DNA from 2 places in the Pseudoalteromonas ruthenica genome. Region 2 is predicted to be linked to the other one. Evidence: predicted binding sites of a transcription regulator. Region 2 holds the regulator's gene; the other holds the start of a gene.
The links. The regulator sigma-54, encoded in region 2, starts transcription at its own class of promoters, with help from an activator protein. The targets are predictions, from matches to a motif close to GTTGGCACGNNNNTNGNNT.
Positions count from the first base shown of each region.

Region 1: a site for sigma-54 is predicted at 3,079-3,097, ahead of PRUTH_RS09595 (DUF3192 domain-containing protein). Genes of this name have one in related genera too.

Region 1 covers NZ_CP023396.1:2,047,102-2,063,426, forward strand. The annotation lists gene PRUTH_RS09575 (1-acyl-sn-glycerol-3-phosphate acyltransferase) at 1-224, opposite strand, end outside; gene PRUTH_RS09580 (SO_0444 family Cu/Zn efflux transporter) at 328-1,494, opposite strand; gene zntR (Zn(2+)-responsive transcriptional regulator) at 1,478-1,891, opposite strand; gene PRUTH_RS09590 (D-2-hydroxyacid dehydrogenase) at 2,055-2,999, shown strand; gene PRUTH_RS09595 (DUF3192 domain-containing protein) at 3,139-3,516, shown strand; gene PRUTH_RS09600 (diguanylate cyclase) at 3,546-4,448, opposite strand; gene PRUTH_RS09605 (PhoH family protein) at 4,619-6,019, opposite strand; gene rapA (RNA polymerase-associated protein RapA) at 6,337-9,228, shown strand; gene rluA (bifunctional tRNA pseudouridine(32) synthase/23S rRNA pseudouridine(746) synthase RluA) at 9,271-9,924, shown strand; gene PRUTH_RS09620 (DUF3530 family protein) at 10,024-10,878, shown strand; gene djlA (co-chaperone DjlA) at 10,875-11,714, opposite strand; gene lptD (LPS assembly protein LptD) at 12,103-14,280, shown strand; gene surA (peptidylprolyl isomerase SurA) at 14,294-15,586, shown strand; gene pdxA (4-hydroxythreonine-4-phosphate dehydrogenase PdxA) at 15,592-16,325, shown strand, end outside.
Region 2 covers NZ_CP023396.1:2,901,815-2,918,139, reverse strand. The annotation lists gene PRUTH_RS13730 (YhdP family protein) at 1-1,350, shown strand, start outside; gene PRUTH_RS13725 (carbon-nitrogen hydrolase family protein) at 1,347-2,177, shown strand; gene tldD (metalloprotease TldD) at 2,174-3,613, shown strand; gene yjgA (ribosome biogenesis factor YjgA) at 3,683-4,195, opposite strand; gene pmbA (metalloprotease PmbA) at 4,296-5,645, shown strand; gene PRUTH_RS13705 (VOC family protein) at 5,780-6,196, shown strand; gene PRUTH_RS13700 (BON domain-containing protein) at 6,421-6,984, shown strand; gene PRUTH_RS13695 (YqaE/Pmp3 family membrane protein) at 7,066-7,224, shown strand; gene mgtE (magnesium transporter) at 7,221-8,579, opposite strand; gene PRUTH_RS13685 (HPr family phosphocarrier protein) at 8,696-8,968, opposite strand; gene rapZ (RNase adapter RapZ) at 8,968-9,813, opposite strand; gene ptsN (PTS IIA-like nitrogen regulatory protein PtsN) at 9,880-10,326, opposite strand; gene hpf (ribosome hibernation promoting factor) at 10,328-10,615, opposite strand; gene PRUTH_RS13665 (RNA polymerase factor sigma-54) at 10,641-12,137, opposite strand; gene lptB (LPS export ABC transporter ATP-binding protein) at 12,162-12,887, opposite strand; gene lptA (lipopolysaccharide transport periplasmic protein LptA) at 12,887-13,411, opposite strand; gene lptC (LPS export ABC transporter periplasmic protein LptC) at 13,401-13,955, opposite strand; gene kdsC (3-deoxy-manno-octulosonate-8-phosphatase KdsC) at 13,952-14,503, opposite strand; gene PRUTH_RS13640 (KpsF/GutQ family sugar-phosphate isomerase) at 14,503-15,471, opposite strand; gene PRUTH_RS13635 (calcium/sodium antiporter) at 15,481-16,325, opposite strand, start outside.

The DNA of each region.
Region 1 (16,325 bases), 850 kb from region 2:
TGCACAACTTCAAGCTGGACTTGGCGCACTGAGTTTACTTGGCCCCATTTACGTTTCAGGCTCGCACGCACCAGCGGGCGAGATAGAAAGCGCATACCGGCAAGCCAACCGGGCAAATTATGCTTCGCTATCAAATCAACAAAGTCATTATCTGCTACCAACCGGGCAACAGCATCTGCTACTTCGTCGTCATTATAGGGTCTTATGTCTGCATACTTATCCACGATTACACCTTATTACCACAGGCAAAAAAACGGCGCTTATTGTATCGCGCCATTTACGTATTCGCTAAGTTTATCAACTCTTACCAGTAAGGGATACAACCCTTTATGCATTATCATGGTGCTGCGCAGGTGCTTGCCATGCGCGCAATTTCAGCCATACCAAGCGTAATAACAACAGCAGTAAAATCACGGCTAAGCTTTGCGATAACCACGGTGCCATAAGCTCGTGCTGATGCCCAACTAAAGGGCTCACTGCAAAGCCGAACCGTACCACCAGCCAATCCGTTAAATACCCAAATGCTAAGGCTACACCAATGACAGCACTGAGATAGGCAACAATCGCGCGCTTGCCTAACTCCTTACCAACAACACCGAGTGTGGCAATGTTAGTCGCAGGTCCTGCTAGCATAAATACCAATACCGCGCCTGGCGATACTCCAGCAATGAGCAGTCCAGCGGCAACTGGCGTAGATGCCGTGGCACAAATGTACATTGGAATACTGATAAGCACCATCACCGTCATCGCCAATAATCCGCTGCCCCACTGGCTTAAGTAAGAAGCGGGCACATAAGTTTGCACTAACGCCGCGAAAAACAGACCAATCATTAACCACATGGCGGTATCATTTAACAGTTTCGTGGTACTAAAGTGCACCGCTTGCTTAAACTTAGCCATGAAACTGGACTCTTTTGTAGCTTTAGAGCGGCTACTGCAGCATGAGGCCGGCGCTGTATTATCAGCCTGTTGTGCCTGCGTGGGAGCTTGGGATGCTGGCGCTTGTTGCTTATTGGTGCAACATGAAGTGCTCGGCTGTGGCGTTCTTTCGGCGCAGCAACTCGGCGAAGATGTCTGTGTTGGGGTTGCCTCGGGCTTAGACTCTTTACCTACTAGCACACCTGCGGTAATGGCACTGGTAATTGCGGCAATAGGACGAATAATAGCCATAAAAGGGCCCAGTAAGACATAGGATACGGACACTGAGTCGACACCAGTTTCAGGCGTGGAGACTAAAAAGGACGTAGTCGCACTTTTCGAAGCGCCTGCCCGTCTGAGCCCAACGGCTGCAGGGATCACGCCACAAGAACATAATGGCATGGGAGCGCCAATAAAAGCCGCTTTCACAGTTGTCCAAAAGCCTTCTTTACCAAGGTGGCGTTGCAAAAAGTTAGCTGGAAGGTATACATTGATGAGCCCAGCTAAAAACAGCCCCAGCATCAGCCAAGGTGCAGATAGCACAAACAGTTGCCAAAAATTAGTTAGTAAGTCCATCAACGTCCTCCAATGCGGTCAAAATTGAACAATGCTCTGCCGGTAACTCTGTGCCACAACACTGCTCCGCCAATTGTGAAAGAGAGGCATAAAAGCGTTGCAACTCAGCGATACGCTCTGCCACAAGTGCCTTTTTTCGCAGCGTGAGTTGCTTCACTTCATGACAGCTATGCTGCTGTTTCTCAAAGTTAATCTTCAATAACTCAGAGATTTCTTGCAAACTAAAGCCGACGTCTTTAGCACGACGAATAAAGTTTAATTGCGCTAAATGGGCGTGCGTATAATCCCGGTATCCTGCTGCAGTGCGATTAGGCGGCTGTAATAGCCCTTGCTGTTCGTAGTAACGAAGCGTATCGGGACTCATGTCCACCTTTTTTGCTAACTCTGAAATTCGCATTAGTTTTTCTCGCAGTTATTTAACTGTCACTGATTGTAGACCTTAGTGTTAACTCCAAGGTCAATATTTTTTTGCGTCCGCTAAGTCACCATGAAAGACTAGTGCTAAACCACCGTATTTTAACGCCTACTTTGTCTCACTGGCGAAACGAGAGAAGAGAGTTATGAACATAGTACTACTTGATGCAAAAACTTTAGGTGACAATAGCTTAGCCCCACTGGAGCAACTCGGAGACTTCCATTCTTATGAGCTAACTGAGCCGCAGTCCGTTGTTACTCGTTGCCAAGATGCCGAGGTTATTATTAGCAACAAAGTAGTGATAAATGCTGAGCACATGCAATCGCTACCCAAGCTTAAATTGATTTGCGTTGCTGCCACCGGCACCAACAATATCGACTTACAAGCCGCTGCCAAGCAAGGCATCACAGTATGTAATGTTGCTGGCTACTCTACCGCCTCAGTGGTGCAACACACCTTCGCCCTACTCAACGCCTTATTAGGTAACATTCATCGCTACATTAATGACTGCCATCACGGTGCGTGGCAACAAAGTGATATGTTTTGTCGCTTGGATTATGCCATTGAGGAGCTTGCCGATAAAACCCTTGCTATCATCGGCTATGGCGAGTTAGGTCAGGCGGTGGCGCGCGTTGCAGAAGCCTTCGCTATGAAGGTCATTGTTGCGGAGCGTAAAGGACAGCCAGTACGAGAAGGACGGGTTAGCTTTGAACAAGCACTGCAAAACGCTGATGTGGTCTCTATTCATAGCCCTTTAACGCCACAGACTCAGCAACTATTTAACGCCGACGCATTCACTTTAATGAAACCAAGTGCAGTGCTCATCAATACAGCTCGTGGCCCTATTATTGATGAACAAGCGCTCGTTGCAGCCCTAGAGCAAGGTGATATAGCCGGTGCGGCGTTAGATGTGCTTACACGTGAACCTGCCACCGCAGATAATCCATTAATTGCATATCAAGGCCATAACTTATTGTTAACACCACACATTGCTTGGGCCTCTCGCCAAGCCCGCGACCGCCTCATTGAACAATTGGCGAAGAATATTATTGGGTTTGCCAATGGTGAAATCCGCAATCAGGTTAGTTAGATTCACTAAACTATGGGTTTCTAGGCCTAAGAGACACCTTGGTAATTTAATAACCTAATGATAATAAAGACAAATAAATATTGGCATTAAATTTGTTATCTTACCTAGGTGTTAACAATACTTAATAACGGATATAACAATGAAAAAAACACTTATTGCCGCTTTAGTCGCCCTTCCTTTACTGGGAGGCTGTGTTGTTTCAGTGAATGATGGCGATGCTGATGCTCGTTGGGCTGGCAGTGATTGGCAGCAGCAACAAAAAGACAACCGCACATATATTGCTGACTTGCAGCTAGGTACGGGGTTTGCGCAAGTGAAAAATTCTTTGGGAACGCCAGATTTCAGTGAATCGTTCCGTCATCAACAAGACAACTACCAAGTGTTATTTTACGCCACGCAAAGTAAAAAGTCTGATGGCAAAATCTCAAAGGACGAATGCACTCCTTTGGTTTTTGCTGATGGCGCCTTAGTCAGTGTAGGTGACAGCGCCTACCAAGCGCTTATCAATAAGCTATAAACGTTCAGCCACCCACAGGGTGGCTTTTTTTATGCGAAAAATACAATGGTGTTACGCCCTTGTTGCTTCGCTTTATAAAGACCCTTGTCAGCGCGCTCAATAAGCTGTGATTCCGATTGCGCATCACCAAAACCAGGATAGGTGGACACCCCCATACTGATAGTGACATGGTCAGCAACAGGCGAGTCTATATGCGCCACGTTAAGCTCTTCTATAACGCGTTTTAGCTTTTGTGCCAACGCCATGGCTGTCCCCTCTTCACTCCCTGGCAGCACAGCAGCAAATTCTTCACCGCCATATCGAGCGACGAAGTCACTACCACGTTGACAATTGGCCACCAAGGTTGAAGCCACTTTCTTCAAACACTCATCACCGCGTTGGTGGCCATAGTGATCGTTGTAGCGTTTAAAAAAGTCAATATCAATGAGCACCACAGACAACGGCAGCCCAGCACGGACACTGCGCCGCCACTCCCGCGAGAGCTGTTCATCAAAATAACGGCGGTTGGGGATTTCGGTTAAGCCATCGATACTGGCCAGCATCTCTAATAGGTCGTTCTTTTGCTTGATAGTCAGCTGGTTTTTAACGCGCGCGCGCACTATGGCACTACCAAAGGGTTTGGTTATGTAGTCCATGGCTCCTAGCTCAAGGCCTTTAGCTTCATCAACGAGAGAATCATTGGCGGAAATGATAATGACAGGAATAGGCTGTGTGCGCTCATCATGCTTAAGCTTACGCAGCGCTTCGTAACCATCCATACCGGGCATGACGATGTCCAGCAAGATCAGATCAACACTGTTAGTCGCTAACCACTCGAACATGGCCTCAGCACTTTCGACACCAAACACTTTGTGCTTGGGGCTCAGCGTTTTCTCCAAAACCACCCGATTTAACTCGTCATCATCGACAACAAGAATACGTGCTGACCTCATTTATTTGCCCTAGTTTGTCTTAACTGCTTGCAGAACCAATACAAAAGAATGAATTAGGCTGCAATTTACCCGCTATTTAACGTATTTACCCAGTTTAGACATAAATACCTAACAATTCACTGAATATATGGCAGAAATTAGCCACATACACAGTGAATTAGCTTGTATGCTTAGAGGTTTTCTTCAGCAAATGAAGCAAGGCGACTGCGCACCACACCGTTTAGATTTACGGTGGCACTGCCCTCAAAATGCTTAAAGCGCTCAACGATATAGGTCAAACCCGATGTCACTGGGGTCAGATAGTTACTGTCTATTTGCGCCAGATTCCCCGAACAAATCAATTTAGTGCCCGCCCCGCAGCGCGTGATGATCGTTTTCAACTGTGAGGCTGTTAAATTCTGGCTCTCATCAAGCAATACCACGGCATTTTGGATACTACGCCCACGCATGAAGTTCACCGATTTAAACTGAATATTGGCTTTTTCCATAATATAGTTGCGACTGGAAATCGGGTTCTCATCGCCTTTGTGCAACACCTCCAAAGAATCGGTGATCGCTGCCAGCCAAGGCGCCATTTTTTCTTCCTCTGTGCCTGGCAAAAAACCTATAGACTCCGCTATTTCAGGGGTGTTGCGGGTCACAATTAGTTTGTCGTATATACCTTTTTCGATGATCATTTCAAGGGCGGCCGCTAAGGCTAAAATCGTTTTGCCGCACCCTGCCGGGCCTGTGAGTAACACCAGTTCGATATCTGGGTCGAGCAAGGCATCCATGGCCATGCCTTGGTAAATATTTTTTGGTTTAACGCCCCAGGCACTGCGCGCCAATAGCCGTTCAACTCCTAGGTCTTTTAGGGTTATATGTGCTTCATCATAGCCAACTACACGAGCCGCGAAATGGCCACTGTCATCAAGCAAATATTCATTGGCAAAGACATCAGGTACCAACTCTCTGGCAACGTGATGAAGCGCATCGCGCCCTTGCTGCTCGGTTTCACACTCCCCAACATGCTGCCAGAAATCACCCTCTATTTTTTTATACCCTGAGGTCAGTAGTGTAATGTCATCAATCAGTTGGTCTGTACGGTAATCTTCAACATAATGCAGACCCGCACCTTTGGCTTTAAGACGCATGTTGATATCTTTGGTCACTAGCACCACTTTGGCATCGCTGTACTGCTTTTGCAGATACACTGCGCAGTTAATGATGCGGTGATCGTTTTCATCCCCAGGCAGCCCAGAGATGCTATCTGCAAACAAATGATCATTAACAATAATGAGCTTACCCCGAGGCGCTTCTGGTGCACGTTTATTACTGGGCAATAGCACCCCCTGCAACATTTGCTCTGGGGTGGCATCGCGCAATACTTCATCGAGTGCACGAATAGCCACTCGTGCATCGCGACTCACATCACGTTTGCGGTCTTTTATGTGGTCGAGCTCTTCGAGGACAGTCATTGGAACAATTACATCGTGTTCTTGGAAAGAGAGGAAAGCAAGGGGTTCGTGGAGTAATACGTTGGTGTCGAGCACATACATTTTACTACTGGTAGCGTGGCGGTCTTGGTCCATAGCGCGTTCCTATTTGTCTTTTATTGTATGTATGCCGCCGCAGCTCAATAAACAGCCTGAATCAGTAACGGCATACTTCAAGTTTAGTCTATGGATTACAAAAGACGCTTTTATGACAGTAAAAAAGACGATGAAAATCACACTTTTTTGTTTGCAAAAATGCCCTTCTTTTGCTGCTGTATATAAAACACACAAGCGTAGAAACTTTTCTGCGTTTTGTGGTGATAATCAATCAAGAGCACGCTAATATAGCCGCCTTTTTTTGCTTGGGCCAACGCGCTCAAGCCTAGGTAAATCAAAGTCGAGTCGAGCAAGTAATGAATTTTTCCTTAGGTCAACGTTGGATCAGTGATACCGAGTCCGATTTAGGATTAGGTACCGTAGTTGCATTGGAAGGACGCCAAGTAAGCATTCTTTTTCCTGCAAGCGGGGAAAACCGGGTCTATGCACAAAGTGAAGCCCCCGTTACCCGTGTAAAGTTCAATCCTGGCGATACTATTCGCAGTGCTGATGAATGGGAACTTGAGGTCAGCGAAGTAACACAAAGCGATGGCTTATATACCTACGTAGGCAAACGTCTTGATAATGACGAACCGGTGGAACTCAAAGAAACTTTTCTCGATCATTTTATTAAGTTTAATAAGCCTCAAGACAGGCTTTTTGCTGGTCAAGTAGACCGTTTCGACCGTTACACGCTGCGCTACAACACGTGGCAACATCGCTACCAGCGCGCGCAGTCACCACTAAAAGGGTTAATTGGGCAACGCGCTAGCCTTATTGAGCACCAATTGCATATTGCCCGTGAGGTGGGACAACGTTTTGCTCCGCGCGTGTTACTCAGCGATGAAGTGGGTCTAGGTAAAACCATTGAAGCCGGTATGATTTTGCACCAACAGTTGCTTACCGGGCGCGCTGCGCGCGTGCTCATAGTCGTGCCGGAGAATTTACAACATCAATGGCTAGTAGAAATGCTGCGCCGCTTTAACTTACAGTTTGCCATTTTTGATGAGGAGCGCTGCGCCGAAGCCTATGCCGACAGCCCCAATGTGTTTGAGACCGAACAGTTGGTGCTCACTAGCTTAGAATTCCTAACCAAGAAAAAACGCTGGTTTGAACAAGCAACCTTGGCGGATTGGGACCTTATGGTGGTTGATGAAGCGCATCACCTAAGCTGGTCGGTGGATAACCCCAGCACCGAGTATCAGCGCATTGAAGAGCTCAGTCGCGATATTGCCGGTCTTATTTTGCTTACCGCCACCCCAGATCAGCTTGGCCACCAAAGTCACTTTGCCCGTTTGAAACTGCTCGACCCTGACAGGTTCTATGACTACGACGCCTTTGTTGCCCAAGAGTCACATTATCAAGACATTGCTGACGCAGCCAATAGCGTACTCCAAGAACAAGCTCTGAGCACTGAACAACAGCAAGTACTTACCAACCTGCTAGGTAGCGAAGCGCAAGCACTACTTGCCGGTATTGCTAAGGGCGATGAGCAAGCGAAAGCCAGCATGCTAGAGCAGCTTCTGGACCGTCATGGCACAGGGCGCATTTTATTCCGTAACAGCCGCAGTGGCATAAGCGGCTACCCCGAGCGTATTTTGCACACCTACCCAATGGCAATGCCGTCGCAATACCAAACGGCGATGAACGTAATGGGCAGTTTAGGCAGCTCAGGGCCGGCTGAGCTCAACGCCATGCGCGCGCTGTTCCCAGAGAAAATGTTCCAAGAATTCGAGGGTCAAGACAGCAGCTGGACACAATTCGACCCTCGGGTACAGTGGCTTATCGACACCCTCAACGCCAATAAGCCGCAAAAGATGTTGGTGATTTGTGCTAAAGCCGAAACCGCGTTAAGCCTTGAGCAAGCACTGCGTGAACGCGAGGGGATCAAGGCCGCACTGTTCCATGAAGGTATGAGCATTATTGAACGTGACCGCGCCGCCGCATTCTTTGCCGACATTGAAGACAGTGCTCAGGTCCTTATTTGTTCTGAGATTGGCTCTGAAGGGCGCAACTTCCAGTTCGCTCACCACCTCGTGCTGTTCGACTTGCCGCTCAACCCAGACCTTCTAGAGCAGCGCATTGGCCGCTTAGATCGTATCGGTCAAAGCGAAGACATTAAAATTCACGTGCCTTATTTTCAACACACTGCACAAGACATCCTGCTGCAGTGGTATCACCATGGATTGAATGCCTTTGAACACACTGCCAGCACTGGGCATATTCTCAATCAAGAGTTTGGCGATGAGCTCATCGAGTTACTGGCTGATGGCAGCTACCAAGATGAACCGCTGCAAGCACTGGTACAGCGCGTTCATGCGCGTTATCTAGCGCTCAAAGCGCAAATGGAGTCAGGACGTGACCGGTTATTAGAGCTGCACTCCAGCGGCCAAGGCCAGTCTGAGCACCTAGTGCAGGATATCAATGCCTTAGACCACAGCTTTGAGTTGCCCAGCTACATGATCAATGTGTTTGATATTTGGGGTGTAAACCAAGAAGACAAAGGCGAAAATAGCATTATCCTCAAACCCACGGAGCACATGCTTGGTGCCACCTTCCCCTGCTTAAAAGAAGAAGGCATCAGTGTCACTTTTGATAGAGACACGGCGCTTGCGCAAGAAGACTTGCACTTTATCAGTTGGGATCACCCCATGGTCGAAGGGGCGATGGAGATGATCTGTGATGACGATTTTGGCACCGCTTCGGTGGCGCTGTTTAAAAACAAAAAACTGCCGGCCGGCACCTTCTTTGTTGAATTGGTCTACATCGCCGAAGCCATGGCTCCGAAATCATTACAATTAGGCCGCTATTTACCGCCGACTCCCATACGACTGCTACTGGATAAGGGCGGTAACGACCTCAGCGCCAATGTTGCCTTTGATACCTTTAATCAGCAATTAAATGCCGTTGGCAGACAAACGGCTTCGAAACTCGTAAATGCATTACAAAGTGCCATTCACCCGCTAATTGAGCAAGGTAATGAGCAGGCGCAGGTGCACATGGAGCAACTACGTGAGCAGGCCAAACAGAGCATGCATCAGGCTCTGGATACAGAGCTGACTCGCTTGCAAAAACTGAAAGAAATCAATCCGAATATTCGTGACGAGGAGCTCAGTTATTATCGTGATAACAAGCAGCAAATGGATGATTACATCGACAAAGCCAAGGTTAAACTCGATGCCATTCGCTTAATCGTTGTCAGCCACTAAGCATTTCTTTAAAATGGCCGGCCTTATCTAACGGGGCTGGCCATGCTGTTACACTATAATCCACCGCGCACTCCTTATCTGCGCATTCTTTACCAAGATGATGACTTATTAGTACTGGATAAACCCAGTGGTTTACTCAGCGTTCCCGGTAAAGACCCTAAGCATGCTGATTGTGTGATCCGTCGCGCTAACCTTGTTTTTCCTAGCGCCAAAATTGTGCACCGCCTGGATATGGCTACCTCCGGGGTTATTTGTCTGGCATTAAATAAAGCCGCACACCGCCACCTAAGTATGCAGTTCCAAGAGCGGCAAACGGCCAAGCGTTACCTTGCTCGGGTTGAGGGCCACCTAAAAGAGCAAAGTGGTAGCGTCGATTTGCCCCTTATTTGCGACTGGCCGAACCGGCCAAAGCAAATGGTCGATCATGACCGAGGAAAACCCTCACTCACGCATTATCAGGTGCTTGATTATGAGCAGGACGCCACCCGTGTTGAGCTCACCCCTATCACCGGTCGCAGTCACCAGTTACGCGTACATATGCTTAGCCTAGGACATGTGATCCTCGGCGATAGACTTTACGCCCACGAACGCGCCAAAGCCCGAGCAGATAGGCTACAACTACACGCCACTTGGTTACAGCTACGCCATCCTAGTAACGAAGAGATGATGGAGTTCACCGCTTCGTGTCCGTTCTAAACTTTTTATGACGTTGGCCGATAGCTATGTAGATATAAAAATAATAGAGGGTGTTTAACGTCTGTGCTGCGATTGATACTGATATTAATAGGGTTGCTCGTGCAATGGCCAGCCAATGCCAGCCCGGCCCTCGATAGGCATTACCTAGCTAGCCTCGATGAGACACAAACGCTACTCGCCAAAGGGGAAGAGTTTAGTGTGGTGTTTCGCCCACATATGGCGTCAGAGCACCGCGGTGTAGTGCTTATGATCCCGAGCATCGACGACCCCTATGGTAATCAACGTGGTTTTATTTTTTTACGGGCACTGCTCAGTGAGCGTGGCTACAGCAGCTACCTCTTAGTTAACCACCCAGCAACACGTGACGATGAGCAACAGAGCGAAGCTGCCCAGCAAGACGCTAGCGAAGAGCAGCAACAAGACCAAACGCAGCAATCTCAGGAGCCGCCTCCACAACCTGCTGACGAAACCGAGCAGCCGCAACCCAGTTATGTCCCAGGCTATCAACAAGCCATCTCCTCTGAACTGTTGGATAAAGAACAACAGCGCTTAAGCGCACAACTTACTAGTCTGCTAGAGCGGGCACAAGAGCAAGGCAAAGCGGTTAGTGTGTTCGCTGCTGGGCGCAGCGCCGGCTTACTCAGTGAGTACTTTGTCGATAATCTACAGGTGGATATTAACGCGTTTATTGCTGTGGGCGCCTACTTGCCGGTCCCTGCGCGCCACCATCACATTAGCGCCAATTTATCAGTGATGCCCCCTGCGGTGCTCGACGTGTACACCCCTTTTGATCATAGCTGGGCCACACAGCAACGGCCACAGCGACGACTCTGGGCAGAGAAAAACAGAAAATTTGATTACCGCCAACGTACATTATTCGCTGAGCTTAGTGAGCAGCAGCAAATACACCGCCTAGCAACGGAAATCGACGGTTTTCTGCGGCGCTTATTCTAAGCCTTTAAGTACTCATACGCCGCTTGGATATCCTGACTTTTCTTTTGCGCTAACTTCATCATATGCTCAGGAAGGCCCTGAGAGACTAACTTATCTGGATGGTGCTGCGCCATCAACTTGCGGTAGGCCTTTTTAACAGTGCGCGCATCCGCTCCCTCTTCCAAACCAAGAATATCCAACGCCTGACGACGATTCATACCCGCATCGCTGGTACTTGATGTACGCCCTTGATGATGCTGCTGTTGTTGCTGAGAAAAGCGTTGCTGCTGTTGGCGAAAAGCAAATTCGGCTTGGTAGCGTTTGAGGATAAAGTTAAAATGGGTTTTACTGACACCCAGCCCTTTGGCGACCTGCTCCAACAGCGCTTTTTCTTGCTCGGCTAAGTGACCATCACTGAAGGCCATCTGAATTTGGATTTCCAAAAATAACTGCAACATATCGAAGCGCCCGGCAAAATGCTCGCGGAACTCTCGCAGCGTCGCATTCATGGAGAAATCAGCCTCTTTCCCCGCGCGAAATGCATGCTGAGCTTCGCGCTTGTCTTCACCACTTAAGCCCATTTCATCCATAAACTGTGTAGCTGCACGAATGTGCATCTCGTTGACGCGACCGTTGGATTTCGCAATGTGCCCCATGACAGCAAAGCAACTAGAGAAAAATAAGGCTTGGCGCTGAGATACATCTTCGTGGTTAAAAAAGCCACGAAAACCGCCAGCACGGTCAAAGTCCTGCTTTAAGCTTCTATCGAACATATGCCCAACGAACAGCCCCAATAAGGCGCCAAGAAACTTACCAAACATAAAGCCAAAGCAGGCACCAAGAAGCTTGCCCCACATCACCTAAATACCTCTGAAAACCAATGTGCACCACATAGTGACGAAAAATCATCGAACTAACAAGCGAAAGCATGACCCAGTAGCGCAGCTAGTTGTATACCCTAGCGCTTTTATTGCTAACAATTTTTAACCCTTATCCGCTGACATCGCTTTGTCAGCGGATGTAATTACGGAAAAATTGCTTTATTATGTCATGCTTATTTCCAGTGCACTTGGCAAGCAACATTAAGTTTAAGGGAAGTCGATGAATAAATTGTGGGGCATGGTTATTCTCGCCCTGTATGGTGCCAGCGCAGGCGCCGTTTTTGCGCGCACAGCAGAGCTTGCGGCCAACACCGCTTCGGCGCAAGAGCACACAGATACCGATAAAAAACAGTTATCACAAAATATGAAGGTAGCGCACTGCTTAGCTGCTTCACGCCCTGCGCCTTGGCAAGCCCCTAACTTACCCTTGGGTCTAGTAGAAATTGTTTCCGACGACGTTGAATTAATAGGCCAAGATAGTGCTCAGTTTGACGGCAACGTCAACATCAATACGCGCACCATGAGCTTACAAGCGCAGTCGGCACTGATCGACAAACAACAAGGTTTATTAAATGCGACTGGGCCGCTAACTTACCGAGACGGTGTCTCTAAAATCACCAGTCGCGGCTTAAATGCAAGCTTAAACGACTCTAATATCAGCCTTCTTGGTGCCGATTATCAGCTCACTCAACAGCAAGGCCGTGGTGGCGCTGAACAATTGCAGGTTAATGAGGACGCCTTAGAGCTGAGTAATGCCAGCTTCACGACCTGCCCAGTCGATAGCGAAACCTGGGCAATCAGCGCCGATAAAATCATTCTTTCGCAAAAAGAAGGTTGGGGCGAGACCTACGGTGCCACACTGAAAATTTATGACACTCCGGTGTTGTATCTGCCTTATTTTACCTTTCCTATTGATGATAAACGCAAAACAGGGTTTTTAGCACCACAGATTTCCAGCTCAAACCGATTTGGCGTGGAGACTATCACTCCTTACTACATCAACTTGGCTCCTAATTACGACCTCACATTAACGCCGCGCTATATGTCCAAAAAAGGTATTCAGCTGCAGTCTGAGTTTCGTTATTTAACCCCGAGCAGCCAAGGTTTGCTAGGGCTCGAATACTTGGATTCAGATAAAAGTGAGCGCGAGCTTGGAAACCGTTATTTATTCCACTGGCAGCAGCAGAGCTACTTTAGTGATGTCTGGCGTGCAGGCGTTGATATTACGAATGTGAGTGACGATAACTACCTCACGGATTTGAATTCTAATTACGCCAATAAAACCGACACCCACTTAGCCCGTACGGGGATTCTTACCCATTTGGGTGAGCGTTGGCGCACTGATATACAATTGCAAGATTATGAAGTCCTGGGCGACCATCTTGAGTCCTACACAACCTTGCCTCGCATCGGCTTTACACAGACGAATGCCTATAAATTGGGTTGGTTTGACGCCACAGTAAGCGGCGAGTTGAGCCATTTCCGTAACAGCACGCGAACTATTGATGAAGCCACACGAGTGCACATAGAACCGCAACTGCGTTTTAGTGAAGAGCGTTATGCGTGGTCATTTCTCTCCGAGTTCAGTGTGCTGCACACTTATTATGACCAGCAAGGTAACCTTGAAGGGACGCAGTATGAGCAAACGGTAAACAGAACCCTACCGAAAGTTCGCCTATACAGCCAACTTAACTTCGAGCGCGACACCAGTTTACTCGTCGAAGATGGTATTCAAACCCTGGAACCACAAATTCAATATTTGTACACCCCCAATAAAGACCAAAATAACATTGGCCTGTTTGATACCACCAAACTCCAAGACGACTTTTATGGCCTGTTCCGCGATCGTCGTTTCTCCGGTGTAGACCGCATCGCTGCGGCTAACCAAATTACCCTCGGGGCGACAACGCGTATCTTTGATAAACAAAATGAGGAATTATTTAACCTCAGTGTCGGGCAAATATTTTATCTCTCTGATTCTGCTAAACCCACAGAGCAAGACTTTGCCGGCGAAAACAATTACAACGCGTTATTCGCCGGTGAAGCCATGTGGCACTGGCACCGTCGTTGGTATCTCTCCGGCGGCATTCAGTATGACACCGATGGCAAGCAAATAATCCAATCCCATGTGACCCTAGATTATAAGGGCGACGATAATGAGTTGGTGCAGTTGAACCATCGCTATGCAAACGATGTCTCAGGGAATACAATTGAGCAAATAGGTATGTTTACCAGTGTCCCAATTGACGATAACTGGCAATTCGTGGCCAGCTACCACCGTGATATTGAAACCGGTCGTAGCATCGAAGTGTTCAGTGGTTTACAGTATGAGTCATGTTGTTGGGCAGTGCAGATCACTGGCCGCAGACAAATAGAAACGGACTTAAACCAAAGCATAAACCAAGAGCAAGCCATCTTCGACTCGGGGATCGGCATCAAATTTGTCCTTAAAGGACTTGGAGGCAAGAGCAGTTATGATGCACAAAAGTTACTTAGAGAAGGCATTTTTGGCTACCGTCGCCCCTATTTCCTTACCAATTAAAGCAATAAAAAGTATGAAATTCAGACGTTTTTTAGCAACAACTTTATTCGCCCTAGGGTTATCTCAGGGTGTACAAGCACAAGAACAACTTATTGACCAAGTCGTAGGTATCGTTAACGAAGGGGTGATCCTTGAAAGTGAAGTGGACGCCATTGTTAACCGAGTAAAAGCACAAGCCAAAGAAAGTGGTCAAGATCTTCCCACTGACAGTGCTTTACGTGTGCAAGCTATTGAGCGACTCGTCAATCAAACCTTACTGATGCAAATGGCCGACCGTATGGGCTTAGAAATCTCCGATGGCCAGCTTGATCAAACTCTTGCAACCATGGCTAAAGACCAAGGCGGTACGATTGCCGACATGCGTCGCTCTGTGGAAGCATCCGGTGAAAGCTTCGCCCAATTCCGTGAAGATATTCGTAAAGAGATCACCACTCAGCAGGTATTGCGCGCTAACGTCGATCGTCGTATCTACATTAGCTTGCAAGAGATTGAAAACCTCTTACAAATTATGGAGCAGCAAGGCGGCAACAGTGAGGAATATGATATTGGCCATATTCTTATCGATATTCCCAGCTCTGCAACGCCAGAGGAAATTGCCAGTGCGCAAGACCGTGCAGCTAAAGTAATTGAATTACTTGAAGAAGGCCGAGAGTTTAAGCGTATCGCAATCGCCTCATCCAGTGGCTCTAAGGCGCTCGAAGGTGGACAGCTAGGGTGGATGAGCACCAATGAAATGCCTTCATTATTTGCCGAGGCAGTGAAAGGTAAGAAAAAGGACACGATTGTTGGCCCACTGCGCAGTGGCGCGGGCTTTCACATCATTAAAGTACAAGACGTGCGTGGCCGCCAAGTCGTGGAAACTGTCGAGATGCGCTCACGTCACATTCTTCTCAAGCCCTCAATTATATTGAGTGAAGAGAAAGCACGCTCAATGCTTGAAGGCTTTGTCAAAGACTTGCGTGCCGGTGATGCTGACTTTGCCGAATTGGCAAAAGAATATTCTGAAGATCCGGGCTCAGCGCTTAAAGGTGGTGAGTACGATTGGACCGACCCTACTACCTATGTGCCTGCGTTTCGCGATACGTTAATGTCGCTAGAAAAAGGCGAGATCAGTGAACCGTTCCGTTCCACTTTCGGCTGGCACATCGTGCAGCTGTTAGATAAACGCGTCGCCGATAAAACCGATTTAGCGAAGAAAAACCGTGCTCAACAGCTGCTATATAATCGTAAGTTCAAAGAAGAGAGCTTTGCGTTCCAGCAGGAGATCCGCGAGCAAGCGCACATTGAGATCTTCGCAGAGGATTAATGGTTATGACCTTACGTATCGCCATTACTCCGGGGGAGCCGGCTGGCATAGGCCCGGACTTATTGCTTGAATTAGCACAGCAGCAGTGGCCCGCACAACTGGTCGCTATTGCTGATGCTAAGCTATTGCAACAACGAGCCAAAGCGCTGGGTCTGCCGCTACGGTTAACGCCTTTTGATGAGCAAGCTCCTGCCCAGCCCAGCGCAGCGGGTGAGTTGTATATCCATCAAGTCGATTTAGCAACGCCTGTGGTGGCTGGTGAACTTGATGAGAAAAATGGCGAATATGTGCTTGATACTCTGCGTATTGCCTGTGAGAAAAACATGGATGGCACGTTCGATGCCATCGTCACAGGCCCAGTTCACAAAGGTATCATTAATAAAGCGGGTATTTCTTTTAGCGGGCACACCGAATATTTTGCACAACAATCAAATACCCCGGATGTCGTGATGCTGTTAGCAACACAAGGACTGCGAGTTGCGTTAGTCACCACGCACATCCCGCTGGCCTATGTAGCCAAAGCCATTACAGAAGAGCGCTTGAAAAAGGTAATTGGTATTCTTGAGCACGATTTACGTACTAAATTCGCAATTGCCAAACCGCGCATTTTAGTCTGTGGTTTAAACCCACACGCTGGCGAAGGCGGGCACCTTGGCCGTGAAGAAATTGAAGTGATCACTCCGACCTTGGAAGCGCTAAATCAACAAGGTATGAACTTAGTGGGCCCCCTTCCTGCAGA
Region 2 (16,325 bases):
AACGGCATTCTCAACAACGGCGAGCAGCAAATGAGTAATGCTCACCTTATTGTCGGCAAGCAAAATTTAGGGCTTAACAAGCAAGGGTTTGAGGTGAGCGTTAATCTCCCAGAAGCCGATATCCTCGCTTGGCAGCCTGTACTTAATAACATTATTGATGTGGCTGCACGCAGCAGTGGCGAGCCTTCGGTAATGCCAGCGTTAACCAAGGTGGTGGGGCAAGTACGCACAGCTTATGTTGATGTGGTGCCCTTTAATGAGCTGGAATTTACGTTAATTAATCAACCCGCAGCAATGGATTTAAAATTGCTCGCCAAAGAGCTGCGAGCCCGAGTAGACATTCCTACCGGTAGCCAAGCACAGCGCCGCGATATTCGCGCCCATGCTGACTATCTACGCGTGAACATCCCCACTAATGATAGTGGCGGTGATGATGTTACACACAGCAGCGAAACGGATTTAAATTGGTTAACGCAGCTACCGAGTGTAGCGTTTACCTGCGGTGATTGTCGCATTAACCATTATCAACTTGATCAGGTCGAGCTTCATTTTGCGGGTGCTGGCGAGCAACTGACTATTAGTGAGTTGGTGGTCGATAAACGCGAACATGTGCTGCGTGCCGATGGCTATTGGCGTGATGGGCAAACTCATGTCAAAGGCCAATTTAATAGTGATGATATTGGTTCGCTGTTTGATGAGTTTGATATCACTTCAACGGTTCAAGACTCTGAAGCAAATATGGATTTTGCGCTGCATTGGCAGGCAGCCCCATACGATATTGATATCGCCAGCTTGGGCGGTGAAATTAGTTGGCAACTCGGTGAAGGGCACCTAAGTGAAATTAGCGATGGCGGAGCGCGGGTCTTCTCGTTACTGAGCCTGGACTCTCTGGTACGCAAGCTCAAGCTGGATTTTCGCGATGTGTTTGCGAAAGGTTTTTTCTACAACAGTATGCAAGGCAGTATGCAGTTGGCCCAAGGGATTGCTTACACTAAAGATACGAAAATGGATGGCGTGCCTGCTGATCTTACTATTAAGGGTTATGCGGATTTAAATACGCAAACCATTAACTATGATTTAGCCGTGGCACCACAGGTTACTTCTAGCTTACCCGTGATTGTTGCTTGGATGGTCAACCCAGTAACAGGGTTAGCGGCACTGGCCTTGGATAAGGTCATCCACTCAGCGCGAGTTATTTCTGAGATTAAATTTAAGGTCAGTGGGGCAATGGATAACCCTGAGGTGGTTGAACTCGACCGTAGCAGCCGAGAAGTCACCTTGCCGCAAGCTGCGCAAAATCAACCACCGGCATCGCAACCCGAACAACCACTAGGGAAACCATTACTATGATGTTGTATGCGTTACAGTTTTGCGCCCAGCAAGACAGTGAGGATAACTTTCAGCGTGTGCAGCAGTTTTTAGCTCAGTTACAGCCACAGCGGCCTTGCTTAGTGTGTTTTCCGGAAAGCTGGTTATGCTTTGCAAAAAGCAGTGAGCAGGTATTGGCTGTGGCCGAAAAACACTTATATTGGCGCCAGCGTTTAGCTGCGCTGTGTAAGCGTTACGGTATATGGCTTGCGGCAGGGACTCTGCCGGTCGCCACCTCAGAAGGGCGTTACCTCGCGGCATCTTTTGTCTTTGATGACCAAGGCCAAGAGCGAGCGCAATACAACAAAATTCACCTGTTTGATGTGACCGTAGCGGATGGCACTGGCACTTATCACGAGTCCAAACATACCGAAGCCGGTGAGCAGGTGGTGGTACTCGACTCGCCCTTTGGATGGCTAGGGTTAAGTGTGTGCTATGATATGCGCTTTAGCGAACTCTATCGTCAGCAAGTGCAACTGGGGGCTGATATACTGCTTGTTCCTAGTGCTTTTACAGTACCCACCGGTCGAGCGCATTGGCATACCTTGTTGCGTGCACGAGCGATAGAAAGTCAATGTTATGTGGTCGCTGCCGGGCTGTACGGTCGTAATAATAGTGACTGCGCTCACAACAATGGTCGTGAGACCTATGGCCATAGCCTAATTGTTTCGCCATGGGGTGAAGTGCAAGCTGAGCTGAGCCATGGCGAGGGCTGGATAGCCCAGCCAATAAACAGCGAAGAATTAAATCAACGCCGTGAGTCCATGCCCATGCATGCTCACCGCCAAGCGAGAAAAGTAAGTTTATGAGTCAAGTTGAGCACAACCTTTTAACGCAAAGCCGATTGGACCGCGATGATCTCGCCAACGCCTTGCAATATATCCATCAGCATAAGGTGGACTATGCGGACTTATACTTCCAATCGAGCTACAACGAGTCGTGGGTGTTAGAGGACGGTTTAGTCAAAGAAGGGAGCTATAACATCGAGCGCGGCGTCGGTGTGCGCGCGATCAGTGGCGAGAAAACCGGTTTTTCCTATTCTGATGCTATTAATCTCGAAGCGATTAATAATGCCGCGATGGCCGCACGCAGTATCGCTGATGCGGATCAACATGGTCAGGTTAAAATATTCAGTGAGCAAGATGTGAAACGTCAATTTGCGCCGCTGCAACCGATTCAGAGCATGAGCGATGACGATAAGGTGGCGCTTCTGCGTGAAGTTGAAGAGTATATCCGTCAATTGGCACCTGAAGCTGAGCAGGTAGTAAGCTCGATGTCCGCCGTCTATGAAGAAGTGCTCGTGGCGGCGAGTGATGGTACCTTTGCAACCGATATTCGCCCGCTAGTGAGATTGAACTGCTCAGTGCTGTTGAAAAAGGGTGATCGTCGCGAGCGTGGGGGTGCCGGTGGCGGAGCCAGACTCGATTTTAACTATTTCAAAGAATTAGTCGACGGTAAGCCGCGTTGGATGCACTACGCTGAAGACGCTGTACGTATGGCTAAGGTCAACTTAGAAGCTATTGACGCTCCAGCGGGAACCATGCCTGTGGTGCTGGGTGCAGGTTGGCCTGGCGTGTTGCTGCATGAGGCTGTAGGTCATGGCCTTGAAGGCGACTTTAATCGCAAAGGCGCTTCTGCGTTTAGTGGCAAAATTGGTCAGCAGGTGGCGTCAGAGCTATGTACTGTGGTTGATGATGGCACCATGGCGAATCGTCGTGGGTCATTAAATATCGATGATGAAGGCACTCCGGGTGGTTACAACGTACTTATTGAGCAGGGTATCCTAAAGGGCTATATGCAAGATAAGCACAACGCTAAATTGATGGGAGTAGCGCCTACTGGAAACGGCCGTCGCGAATCTTATGCACACTTGCCTATGCCACGTATGACTAATACCTATATGCTCGGTGGCGAGCATAGTCAAGAAGAGATCATCGGCTCAGTAGACAAAGGCATTTACGCGCCAAACTTTGGCGGTGGCCAAGTGGATATCACCTCTGGCAAATTTGTGTTCTCAGCCTCGGAAGCCTACTTAATTGAAAATGGCAAAATCACCACACCTATCAAAGGTGCCACGCTGATTGGTAATGGCCCAGAGGTAATGAAGCAAATATCTATGGTAGGCAATGATCTCGCGCTAGATAAAGGCGTGGGTATTTGTGGTAAGGATGGACAGAGTGTCCCGGTAGGAGTGGGGCAGCCCTCTTTGAAAATCGACCAACTCACCGTCGGTGGTACCGCTTAAACATCCCCAAAAGAAAAACAGCGCAAGAGCGCTGTTTTTTCTAACTTAAAGCTGGTAACCGAGACTCTGCTAGAGCATTAACTCTTTGAGGATTTGAAATAGCTCTTTGTGAGACTTTCCGGGTTTCTCTTGCTTTACCTCTTTGCCTGCTTGGCGAATAATTTGTCGCATGCGCTGGCGGTCAAGCTGCGGATATTGCTCAAGCAGAGGATTTAAGCGGCTATCACCTTCAGCGATTAGCTCATCTCGAGTTTGCTCTATTTGGTTTATCACCACATCTTTTTGATTGTTCTTATTGGTGATAATGGCCATAGCTTGATGAATGTCTTCGACATTATCGGTGCCGCGCAAGGTTTTGGCGATGTAATTGAGATGGCGACGATAGGCGTCTTTTTTCTCTTTCAGGCGGTCGGCTAAGTTCATCGCCTCCACAAGCTCGTTACTCAATGGTAGTTTTTCACGTGCTTTTTTTGAGAGGTTGGCGATTTCTACACCCAGCTCATGAAACTCCATGGCATCGCGTTTTAGCTCGCTTTTGGAAACGTAAATAATCTCTTCTTCAGGTTGTTTGCTCTTAGCCATAACATGCTCGATTAATGCTCTTTGCAGCCATTATATCACTAAAATGCGCAGATGCTTTGTGGTACGCTTAGATCAATATTCACCAACTGTGAAAGCCATTATGCAAGAAAATGAATCGGCAGCGATTTATAGCCAAATCGATGAAGTCAAAGAGGCCGTAAGCGAGGTGCTTGCCCAAGCTAAGAAGCTCGGTGCAACGGCTGCGGAAGCCGCTATGTCACGTACTTCTGGACTCTCTGTAGGCACTCGTCTCGGTGAGGTAGAAACCATCGAGTTTAACCAAGACGGTGGTTTGGGTGTGAGCATTTATGTAGGTAATAAAAAAGGCTCAGCATCAACCACAGATTTAAGCCCCAGTGCGCTGCGTTCGGTGGTGGAAAAAGCCATTGAAATCGCCAAGTACACTTCAGAAGACCCATGTAATGGCCTTGCTGATGCTGAGTTATTAGAGCAAAGCCCGCCGGATTTAGACTTGTACCACCCGTGGCAGGTGACCCCAGAGCAGGGCATTGAAATTTGCCAAGAGGCAGAGCAGGCGGCGTTGAACCTTGATGAACGCATCGTCAACTCTGATGGTGCCAGCTTTAGTAGCCACCAAGGGCTGCGTGTGTACGGTAACAGTCACGGTATGTTGGCAGGCTACCCCCGCACTCGCCATAGCATCAGCACTATGGTCATTGGCCAACAAGGTGAGCAGATGCAGCGCGATGCTGCCTATACCGTATCGCGTGAGCAAGCAGGCTTAAAAGCGGCGAAAGACGTCGGCCTGGAAGCGGCGCAAGAAACGCTTGCACGGCTTAATAGCCAAAAACTAGGAACCATGAAGGTGCCGGTGATCTTTCGCGCCGATGTGGCTAATTCCCTGTTTGGGCATTTAGTGTCGGCCATTGGCGGCGGTGCGCTTTATCGTAAGTCGAGCTTCTTGCTCGATAGCCTTAATACCCAAGTTTTCAGTGATATTGTTAATATTAGTGAGCGTCCGCATCTAGCCAAAGGCTTTGCTTCTTCACCCTTTGATGCGGAGGGCGTTAAAACGCAAGATCGTGAGATTATTCACGGTGGTGAACTGCAGACCTATTTATTAGCCAGTTATGCCGCTCGCAAAATGGGTATGACCGCCACAGGCCACGCCGGCGGTATTCATAACTGGTTGGTACAGCAAACCCATGATGATTTGCACGCTTTGCTTAAACAAATGGGTAAAGGGCTGCTAGTGACCGAGTTGATGGGTCAAGGCGTCAATACTGTCACCGGCGATTACTCGCGCGGGGCGGCCGGGTTTTGGGTTGAAAATGGTGAGATCCAATATCCTGTTAGTGAGATTACCATTGCTGGCAACCTTAGCTCGATGTTTAAAGGCGTTGCTGGCATTGGCGGTGATGTCGACCCTCGCGGCGGGGTGTTAACCGGTTCGGTGTTAATAGAACAAATGCAAGTTGCGGGGCAGTAGCTCAAGTAACACGATAAAGCCTAGAGCCCCTCTCTAGGCTTTTTTAAATAAATGCTAAAAAAGTGCTTTACCTCAACTTAAGTTGAGGAAATACCTTAGTCCCTGAAATAATAAATCATCTTCGGGAGAACGTTATGTATTTAGAGCATGTAAACCTAGTCGTGAATGACATCAACCAAGCCCTCAACTTTTATCGTGCCGCTTTTCCACATTGGCGGGTGCGCAGTCAAGGCGAGGGGTTATGGTCGGGGAAGCCGCGTACTTGGGTGCATTTTGGCGATGATTACCACTACCTTGCTTTTAGTGACAATGGCATTGGTGACAACCGTGATCTCAGCGGCCATCAAGTTGGTTTAGCACACTTTGCTTATGTCACAGAAGATCTTGATGGCGTCATTCAACGACTCCAAGACGCGGGCTTCGAAGTTGATAAAGTGGGCCCTGAAAATCCTTATCGTCGCAACGTGTATTTTAAAGACCCAGCAGGTTTTGAAGTGGAGTTTGTTGAATACGGATCGGATATTCCAGCACAGAGAAATAACGACCTATAGACTTAAATGCTGCTAAAAGTTGCAAAATAAACACTAAATGAACGTAAATCTCTTGATTGTTCGCTTTTCGGAAATTTTTTCACTGAGGTGTGTAACTTAGGTAAGGTTGTACCTAAATGCTTGCTGAACAAACTCCTTATGTTATTGATTTTACTTATAAAACAAAGTTGGCAAGGGATTCGCAACACTTAAAGCGTCACAAGCAATAGTAAGGAGACGACATTATGAAAACGTTCACTAAGACAATCGTAGCTGCAGCTGTACTTGGTTCTACTGCCTTCACTGCCCAAGCAAATGATTGGCAGAACGAGAGTAAAGATGCATGGATTGATGGTAAAGCTGAAACTGTGCTGCTACTGAATGGCAACCTGAACAACTTTGACATCAACACTGATGTGAAAAATGGCAAGGTTATGCTCACAGGTAAAGTAGACAGCGAGGTCGATAAAGAGTTGGCCGAAGAGCTGGTAGTTAGCCTAGATGGTGTAAACGATGTAGAAAACCAGCTAACGGTTATGAACAACGAAGAAGGTATGAGCCACAATGATGATGCAGGAGATACTGGCAGCGATTTAACCGACGCTAAGATCTCGACGGTAATCACTACTCGTCTACTGTTTGATTCAGAAGTCGCTGGCACTGACATTGATGTTGATACCGACCAAGGTGTCGTTACGCTTAAAGGCAATGTTGATAGCGAAGCCGAGCGTGACCTTGCGATTAAAATCGCTGAAAACACAGAAGATGTTCGTGAAGTAAACGATGAACTGCGAGTAATGGCTGAATAATTAGTTGTAAGTTCTCGGTAGAAGGCCCAGCGTTGCTGGGCTTTCCTTTATCTACAAGCAGGCTTAATTAGCGGAGCAATCATGGACATTATTAGAATCATTTTCTCAATTCTTATTCCCCCACTAGGTGTATTTTTGCAGGTGGGCTTAGGAATGCACTTTTGGCTTAATATTTTACTAACCCTATTGGGCTACTTCCCTGGCCTTATTCACGCTATCTACATTATTGGGCGGCGTTAAATAAGGAACCAAGTCGCGGTTCCAAGGAATGCGAAGATACCTACGATGTCGGTAACTGTGGTCAGCACTACATTACCGGCGAGCGCCGGGTCGATATTCATTCTCTTCAGAATTAAGGGAATAACCGCACCAGCAATACCCGCAGCGAGGAGGTTCATAAACATCGCAAAGGCGATCACTAAACCGATTGTTAAATCCCATTTCCAAAGCGCGATGGCGCTACCGATAAGCAAAGCCCACAGCACCCCATTCAAGGCACCGATGGCGAGCTCTTTGGTCAGTATAAATTTCTGGTTGGTGGCGTTAATATGGCCAAGTGCGAGGCCTCGAATAACCAAGGTCAGCGTTTGCGAGCCGGCCACGCCCCCCATTGACGGCACAATACCATTGAGCACGGCTAAAAATGGCAAGATACCCAAGGTGGTTTCGAAAAAGCTCGCCACAAATGCGGCCAGCATCGCGGTCAATAAATTTACTCCAAGCCAAACGGAGCGCCGCTGAGTACTTTTAAATACCGGTGCAAAGGTATCTTCTTCATCATCTAGACCGGCTAAGCTCAGTAAACTGTGTTCAGCGTCTTCACGGATAACATCGACGATATCATCAATGGTAATACGCCCAAGTAAGTGCGCCTGATCGTCGACCACAGGGGCCGAAATCCAGTTGTGGCGCTCGAACAGCTGCGCCACTTCAGACTCATCCATGGTGATTGGAATAGATTCACACTCTTCATCCATGATGTCGCGCACGATGGCATCTGGCATGGTGGTTAGCAAAGAGCTCAATGGCATTGAGCCTAAAAAGCAGTTATTTTTATCGACTACGTAGAGCTCATCAGTGCCTTCAGGTAACTCGCCTTTGAGGCGTAAGTAGCGCAGCACCACATCAACAGAGACATCGGGACGGATAGTCACTGTATCGGTATTCATCAGCGCCCCAGCTGAGCGCTCTTGGTAAGACAGAGCCGTAGTTGCACGGTCTCTATCTTGGATATCCATTGCCTCAATAACGTCTTTATAAACGGGCTCTGGTAAGCTTCGTAATACTTCCCCTAAGTCATCATCGTCCATGTCCTCTGTCGCTGCGGCGATATGCTCAGGCTCCATGCGTGAGATAATGCTCAGGCGTACATCTTCAGAGAGCTCTTCAAGTACATCACCTTGGACATCAGGGTCGACGAGCGCCCATAGTTTAGAACGTGTCTTATGGGGCGATGATTCTAATAATAATGCGGTATCACAGGGCGCAGTTTTGGCGAGAAGCCTGCGTACATGAACAAACTGGCCGCTATTAAGAGCTTCGGTGACTTCTTGAAGTTGTTGCAGCGGGTAATCTTGTTCATAGGCTTCTGGCATAGGCATCCCTTAAATACAAAAAATGGGGTGGGAAATAGCGTGCAAGCAAGCGCTTACAAGCCGTTGATTAGTTTAACCTAACTAAATCAATGATAGCAAAAGTAAATGCCTAAGGGTTATTCTTGTTCGTGGAACTTTTCTGCAATGAGCGCCCCGATAGCTGCCAACGCGGCGTCGGCATCAGGGCCTTCACACTGCACGCGCACTTCCTTACCTTTGCCGCTCTCAAGGAGCAGTAAAGCCAAGACACTGTCGGCCTGTGCGCTCTTATCACCTTGATATAACATTATTTCGGCATCAAAATTCATCGCCAGTTGCGCCAATTGTGAGGCTGCACGAGCATGTAGGCCTAACTTGTTTTGAATAATAAAAGTACCTTCAACCATCACTATTTTTCCTGCTCTCGATGGCGAATTTTCACGTTCGGATAAGTATCTAAAAAGCGCTCTCCCAAAGTTTGGGCAAGGTACACTGAGCGGTGTTGACCCCCAGTGCAGCCAATAGCAATGGTTAAATAACTACGGTTATTACGCTCTAGGTGGGGTAACCAAGTTTGAACAAAAGTTTGGATCTGCCAAGTGAACTTTTGCACGATTGAGTGACTGGCTAGATAATCTTGAACGGGTTGGTCTAACCCTGTGAGCGCCTTTAGTTCAGGTTCCCAATGGGGATTGGGGAGAAACCGCACATCAAACACATAATCAGCATTTTTTGGAATGCCATGTTTAAACCCAAAAGACTCAAAAGTGATCAGTAATTGCTTGTCTTTTTTACCCAGCACTTTTTCACGGATCATCTCCGCCAACTGGTGAACACTGAGCTCAGTTGTATCAATAATAAAGTCGGCGTGGGAGATGAGTACATCAAGAAGCTGCTTCTCTTCACGAATAGCGACATCCAACGTCATATTTTGCATGGATAAGGGGTGTAGTCGACGAGTTTCAGAGAAACGCTTAATCAACGTTTGTTCGTCACTATCAAGGTAAAACAGCGAAGGCTTAGCAAACTCAGGCAGGTAAGCGAGAATGTCGTTAAATTCATGCTGTTCTTTGGGCAAATTGCGCACGTCTATACTGACGGCAATTTTGTCATAATTTGCTGAAACACTGCGCACCAAGGAGGGGAGTAAAATAACTGGGATGTTATCTACGCAATAGTACCCAAGGTCTTCGAGCACCCGTAACGCGACTGATTTTCCAGAACCCGAGCGACCACTGACAATGATAAGTTCCATCCGACAACTCCTTGTTTTACCCCAAGACGCACATTTAAACCACACCATGAATTAATACGGCGCGCATTAGTCGGCGATCAATTGATAAAGCTCTTGATCGCTGCTGGCTGAGCGCAGTTGTTTACACAGTTGTTTGTCTTTTAGTTTATCAGCAATTGTCGCTAAGGTCTTCAGGTGTTGTTCAGTCTCATTAGCCGGCACTAAAAGTGCGACAAAGATATCCACCGGACGGTTATCAATGGCATCAAAGTTAATGGCTTCGCGATTGGTTACAACAATGGCAATCGTACTGTCGATACCATCGAGACGGCCATGTGGAATAGCAACGCCTTTGCCGATGCCAGTACTGCCCAGCTTTTCGCGGGTTAGTAAAGCATCAAGTACCGATTGCTCGCTGAGGTGAGGACTGTGCTGATGAGCCACCTGAGAGAGGTACTCCAGCATTCTTTTTTTGCTATTAAAAAGGACCGCAGCTTTGCTGCAGTCCTTGGTAAAGAGTGAATCTAGGTTCATGTTAGTGACGAGATAATTTCTCTTTATGTTTAATCACTTGACGGTCGAGCTTATCAATTAAGCCGTCGATCGCCGCATACATATCCTGGTGCTCTGCGGTTGCGAACAGTTCACCACCGTTAACGTGAAGAGTAGCTTCTGCTTTTTGTGTTAGTTTTTCAATATCAAGAATGACATGCACATTATTTATATGGTCAAAGTGACGCTCTAATTTTGCAAATTTGCTATTCACATAGTTGCGAAGAGAATCAGTGATTTCTACGTGACGACCGGTAAGATTTAATTGCATAAGCATTTTCCTTCTTGTCTAACGTCTATATCAAACTTTTACGCTGATTTGACGGTGGAATGGCTAGCGATTCACGATATTTAGCAATCGTGCGCCGAGCCACTTTAATTCCTTGCTCGGCTAGTACGTCGGCAATCTTGCTATCACTCAACGGTTTAGCAGGATTCTCCGCAGCTACTAGCTTTTTGATCAATGCTCGAATCGCTGTAGACGAGCATTCACCTCCGTTTTCGGTTGTAACATGGCTGGAGAAAAAGTACTTCAGCTCAAAAATACCCCGTGGTGTATGCATATACTTTTGGGTGGTCACACGGGAAATCGTTGACTCATGCATTTCCACCATTTCGGCAACGTCATTAAGCACCATTGGCTTCATTGCCTCTTCACCATGTTCAAAGAATGCCTGTTGTTGTTGAACAATGCAATTAGTTACTTTAAGTAGCGTATCATTGCGTTGTTCCAAGCTCTTTATAAACCATTTCGCTTCTTGTAAATGCGAGCGAATAAATTGACTATCACTTTGTGACTTACAGCTTCGCGACATTGATGCATAGTGATCGTTAACGCGGATCTTAGGCATACTATCTGGGTTTAATTCAACCACCCAGCGGCCTTTAACTTTCTTCACCGATACATCTGGAATCACATACTCTGACTGCTCTCGCACAATCGTGGCTGCAGGAGTCGGATTTAAACTGTGTATCAGTGTCATCACCTCTTTTAACTGCGCTTCTTTAAGCTTAGTCTTTTTCATCAAGGTGCGATAGTCACGACTACCAAGCAAATCAATATAGTTACAAACTACCTCTTTGGTCTCTTCAAGCCAAGGGGTTTGTGGGTCAAATTGCTTGAGCTGGATCAACAAGCACTCTTGTAAAGAACGCGCACCAATTCCTACTGGATCAAAGAGTTGGATACGCTTAAGAACGGCTTCAATTTCATCGAGCTCGATACCATCGTCTTGTTCATCATGATTCAAGCTTTCCAGCAGATCTTCACAACTGACTGTTAAAATGCCGTTGTCATTGATGGCTTCAATAATGGCTGTGGCGATGGCCTCGTCGGTGGCACTAAAAGGTGTTAATTGCAGCTGCCACATTAAATAATCGTGTAACGACTCGGTGGTTTCGCCTTGGTAGATAGACTCATCTTCTGGCATAGGCCCAGAGGAGGCAACGGGAGCCGCACTAATATACTCATCCCAAGACACATCCATGGGCAAGTCTTCACTGATGGACTCGTTGTTCATGGCATCAGCACTTTCAACTTCATCCTTACTGGCGCTGGCCGTCTCGGCGGTATCGTTATTTTGGTTGTCGGACGTCGACTCTTTTTGCTCTTGGTTGTCGTTATTGTCGGCGTAATTGTCTTCTTCAACTTCAAGTAATGGGTTGGCGTCCAACGCCTCTTGAATTTCTTGTTGGAGATCCAAAGTACTGAGCTGCAACAGGCGAATCGCTTGCTGCAATTGTGGGGTCATTGTTAATTGCTGGCCTAGGCGCAGCTGTAATGATTGCCTCATGTATCTCTAACAATCCTTTAATCGTTATAATCTAAACTGCTCACCCAAATAGACGTCGCGAACCGTTTGATCGGCAAGAACTTGCTCTGGAGTACCAGAAGCAATGAGCTCGCCATGGGAAACAATGTATGCGGTTTCACATACGTCTAGGGTCTCTCGCACGTTGTGGTCGGTGATTAATACACCAATGCCACGATTGCGCAGATGCTCTATGATTTTCTTTATATCTAACACTGAAATAGGGTCGACACCAGCAAAAGGTTCATCCAACAAGATAAACTTGGGGTTTGCCGCCAATGCTCGCGCTATTTCTACCCGGCGACGTTCGCCACCAGATAACGCCATTCCTTGTGAGTCTCGAATGTGCTGTATATTAAACTCATCAAGTAGGCCCTCAAGCTCGCTTTCACGCTCTGCTTTGCTTAAGCCCTTGCGGGTTTCCAGGATGGCCATCAAATTTTGAAACACTGTCAGCTTTCGAAAAATAGATGATTCTTGCGGTAAATAACCAATACCTAAGCGCGCACGAGAGTGCATCGGCATCAAGGTGATATCCTCATCATCAATACTGATGGTGCCTTTATCACTGGGTACCAAGCCAACTATCATGTAAAAAGTAGTTGTCTTACCGGCTCCATTAGGGCCGAGCAAGCCGACGATACTACCTGCTTGTACTTCTAAGCCCACACTTTTGACGACCTCCCGGCCTTTATAGCTTTTCGCTAATTTTTGTGCTTTAAGAGTCGCCATTATTGCTCTTTCTCCGGCGTATCGTCACTTTGTGGTGTTAATGTTGTGCGCACTCGTGTGCTGGAGTTTTCATCCTTTTCGGCGGTGATCAGCTGTTTGGCAATATCATAGCTTATGGTTTCGGCAACGATATGCTGGTCGGCCATGGCAATCTTAGCATCACCTTGAATTTTAAGGGTCTCAGAGGCGACGTCATAACGAATTTCCAGCGCCTGTGCAGAAATCTCAGTGCCATCTTCCATCACTTCGGTGTACACAGCTGGTGAGCCGGTGGCTACGAGCAATTGCTTGTTATCACCCAATTCTGGACGACGGTGAGCCTCAAGGCGGTCAGCTTTTATTTCCCGTTTGCCGTGAACAATATGCACGTTCTTATCAAAAATAGTGATATTTTCTTTGATCAGTGCTTGTTGTTTGTCGGCATCAATTAACACTTCCTTGGCGGTGATTTGCTCAGCAGTAGCGCTGGCAGAGCATAAGCCAATTGCGATGGATGTAATTAATGCACTGATTTTATTGGTCATAATATATTGTTCGCGTATGTTCTGTTAATTCAACTATCTCTGTATTGAGGTCTGCTTTCAAGCCTTGCCCGGTGATCTTCATATTCGGGCCACTTAATACTACAGTCTGCTCGGACTCCATGCGCTGGCTATCTATATCAACTTGAATGGCCTCAGCGCTGACCTTCTCAATCATCGCCCCTTCTTTTAAGTTGGTGGCGGTGACGTTATTTTCCAAGATCAAAATGTTGTTGTTGTATAAAGTCGCTTCATCGGCGTTTACCTGCCAATTTTCTGTTTCACCATATAAGGTAAATACCGGCTTGGTGAAATGCGTAAACCCGAGCTCTTGATACAGCTCCATTTCCTCAGCATAAACGGTGTGGCTTAACTCACCCTGATCGTTATAACTAGTCTGACTTAGCCCAGTTGCGATATAGTCGGGTGTGGCAATATGGTCTTGCTGAGCGACACCATCATCTGTCGACTTCATAAAATAAGGGTACCAAAGCCACGCCATCGCGACGATAAATAGCAGTGATATGAGCGCTCTCGCTGCGTTCATGTGCTACTTCCCTGTGTTCCCAGGCTATGTCCTTGGGCCAGCATCAGCAAATCTGTGAGCTCACGCACAGCACCAAAACCGCCCGGTAGCAAGGTACTGTAATGGGCTATTCGCTTAACCAGTGGGTGAGCGTCGTTAACCGCTACGGCGAACCCGACTTGCTCCATCACCGGTAAATCAGGGCCATCATCACCAATGTAGGCTATTTGCTCATCGCTTAGGTTTAATGTGCGTTTTAACTGTGCATAGGCTTCGAGCTTATTCTCTTTACCTTGATAAATGTGGGGGACACCCAGGCTTTGCATTCGCGTTTGTACTATCTGTGATTGTCGCCCGGTGATAACAGCAACTTCAACACCCGCATTGAGCAACGCTTTAATGCCGAACCCGTCTTTGGTATTAAAGGCCTTTAATTCCTCGCCTTGATTGCCTAAATAAATACGGCCATCTGAAAACACGCCATCAATATCGCAAATTAACAATCGAGTGCGCTGTGCACGTTGCCATGCGCCTTCGTCTATGGCTTGGTATAATTCTGAAAACAACACTAAATCACCCCCGCGCGCAATAAGTCTTGCGTATTCAGCGCGCCAATGGGACGTTGCTCGTGATCGGTCACAATGAGTCCATTAATGCGTTTTTGCTCCATAATTTTCAGTGCTTCCGCCGCCAGCATATGAGCATCGGCTGTGGTGCAGTTTGGAGTCATTACCTCAATCAGCGCGGTGTTGTGAATATCCACTCGCTGCTCCAATACACGGCGTAAATCGCCATCGGTAAATAACCCTACCAGTCGCTCATTATCATCGACAACAGCAGTCATTCCTAAGCCTTTGCTTGAGATTTCTAACAAGGCTTCTTTAATGCTTTGTGATTGGTGACTGCGTGGCACGTCATCGCCGCTATGCATAACATCATTCAAGGTCAGTAATAAACGTTTACCTAAGCTACCGCCGGGGTGGGAGAGGGCAAAGTCATCGGCGGTAAAGCCTTTGGCTTCTAATAAAGCAACAGCGAGTGCATCGCCCATTGCCAAGGTTGCGGTCGTGCTTGCGGTGGGGGCTAAACCCAGTGGGCAAGCTTCTTGCGATACTTTAATGCAAATATGGGCATCAGCTAAGGTCGCCATACTTGATTGAGGATTGCCGGTCATGGCAATCATGGGCGCGCCAATACGTTTAATTACTGGAATAATGCTCACAATTTCGTGCGTTTCGCCAGAGTTAGAAATGAGCATAACGATGTCATTTTCAGTGATCATGCCTAAATCACCATGGCTGGCCTCACCTGGGTGCACGAAAAAAGCTGGAGTGCCGGTACTTGCTAGGGTCGCGGCAATTTTATTGCCAACATGTCCTGATTTACCCATGCCAATAACGATGACTCGGCCGCTACAAGCCATGATCATCTCGCACGCTTGAATAAATTGTGCGTCTAAATACTGATGTAACTCCTGCAAAGCGGTTTGTTCTATTTCTAAAACCCGTTGTGCGGTGGCAATAAAGCTTTGGCTCATACTATTACTCTAGGCTAACTGACTAAAAATATATCCTTGGTAGGCAAAAAATGCGACTAGTAAAAAGCCGCCCTCGATTCTGTTGATACGCCGCGCGCCACGAAAGTTCAAACTCATGGCAATAAGTACTACCGTTGCCGCAATCATAATTAATGCATCACGGTTAGCAGCGGAGGGGTCGATAACCGATGGGTTTAAAATACCGGCGATGGATAGAACAGCGAGAATATTAAATAGATTCGAGCCGACAATGTTGCCCAGTGCTAAGTCGTCTTCATTTTTCAGCACCCCAGCCACACAAGCAGCGAGTTCCGGTAAACTAGTGCCAATGGCGATGATGGTAAGCCCAATGACTAAATCAGAAAGGCCAAAATACTGGGCTATATCCACTGCTGAGTCGACAATAAAATGCGAACTGATGGGCAGCATCGCCATCCCGATAATTAACCAAATCAGTGCGGACTTGGTGCTCACCCCACTGGGTATTTCATCACAGACTTCACTCACCAAGGGATCGTCATCATTACTTTTTTGATTGCGTGAAATAACAATCAAAAAAACGATAAAGGTGACAAAACCGCCCGCCAATAACCACCCCTCGAGCTGAGAGAAATAATTATCGGTAAACATATACCATGCAATCAGTGACACCACGAGCACAATGGGCATTTCGCGCTTTAGTGTAATGGAGGACACTGAAAGTGGGCGTAGCAAAGCGGTAATACCTAACACCAAGAGAATATTGGTAATGTTTGAACCAACAGCGTTGCCGACAGCGGTATCGGTTTTATCTGCCAGTGCCGCAGAAGCTGATACCATCATCTCTGGTGCCGACGACCCCATTGCGACCACAG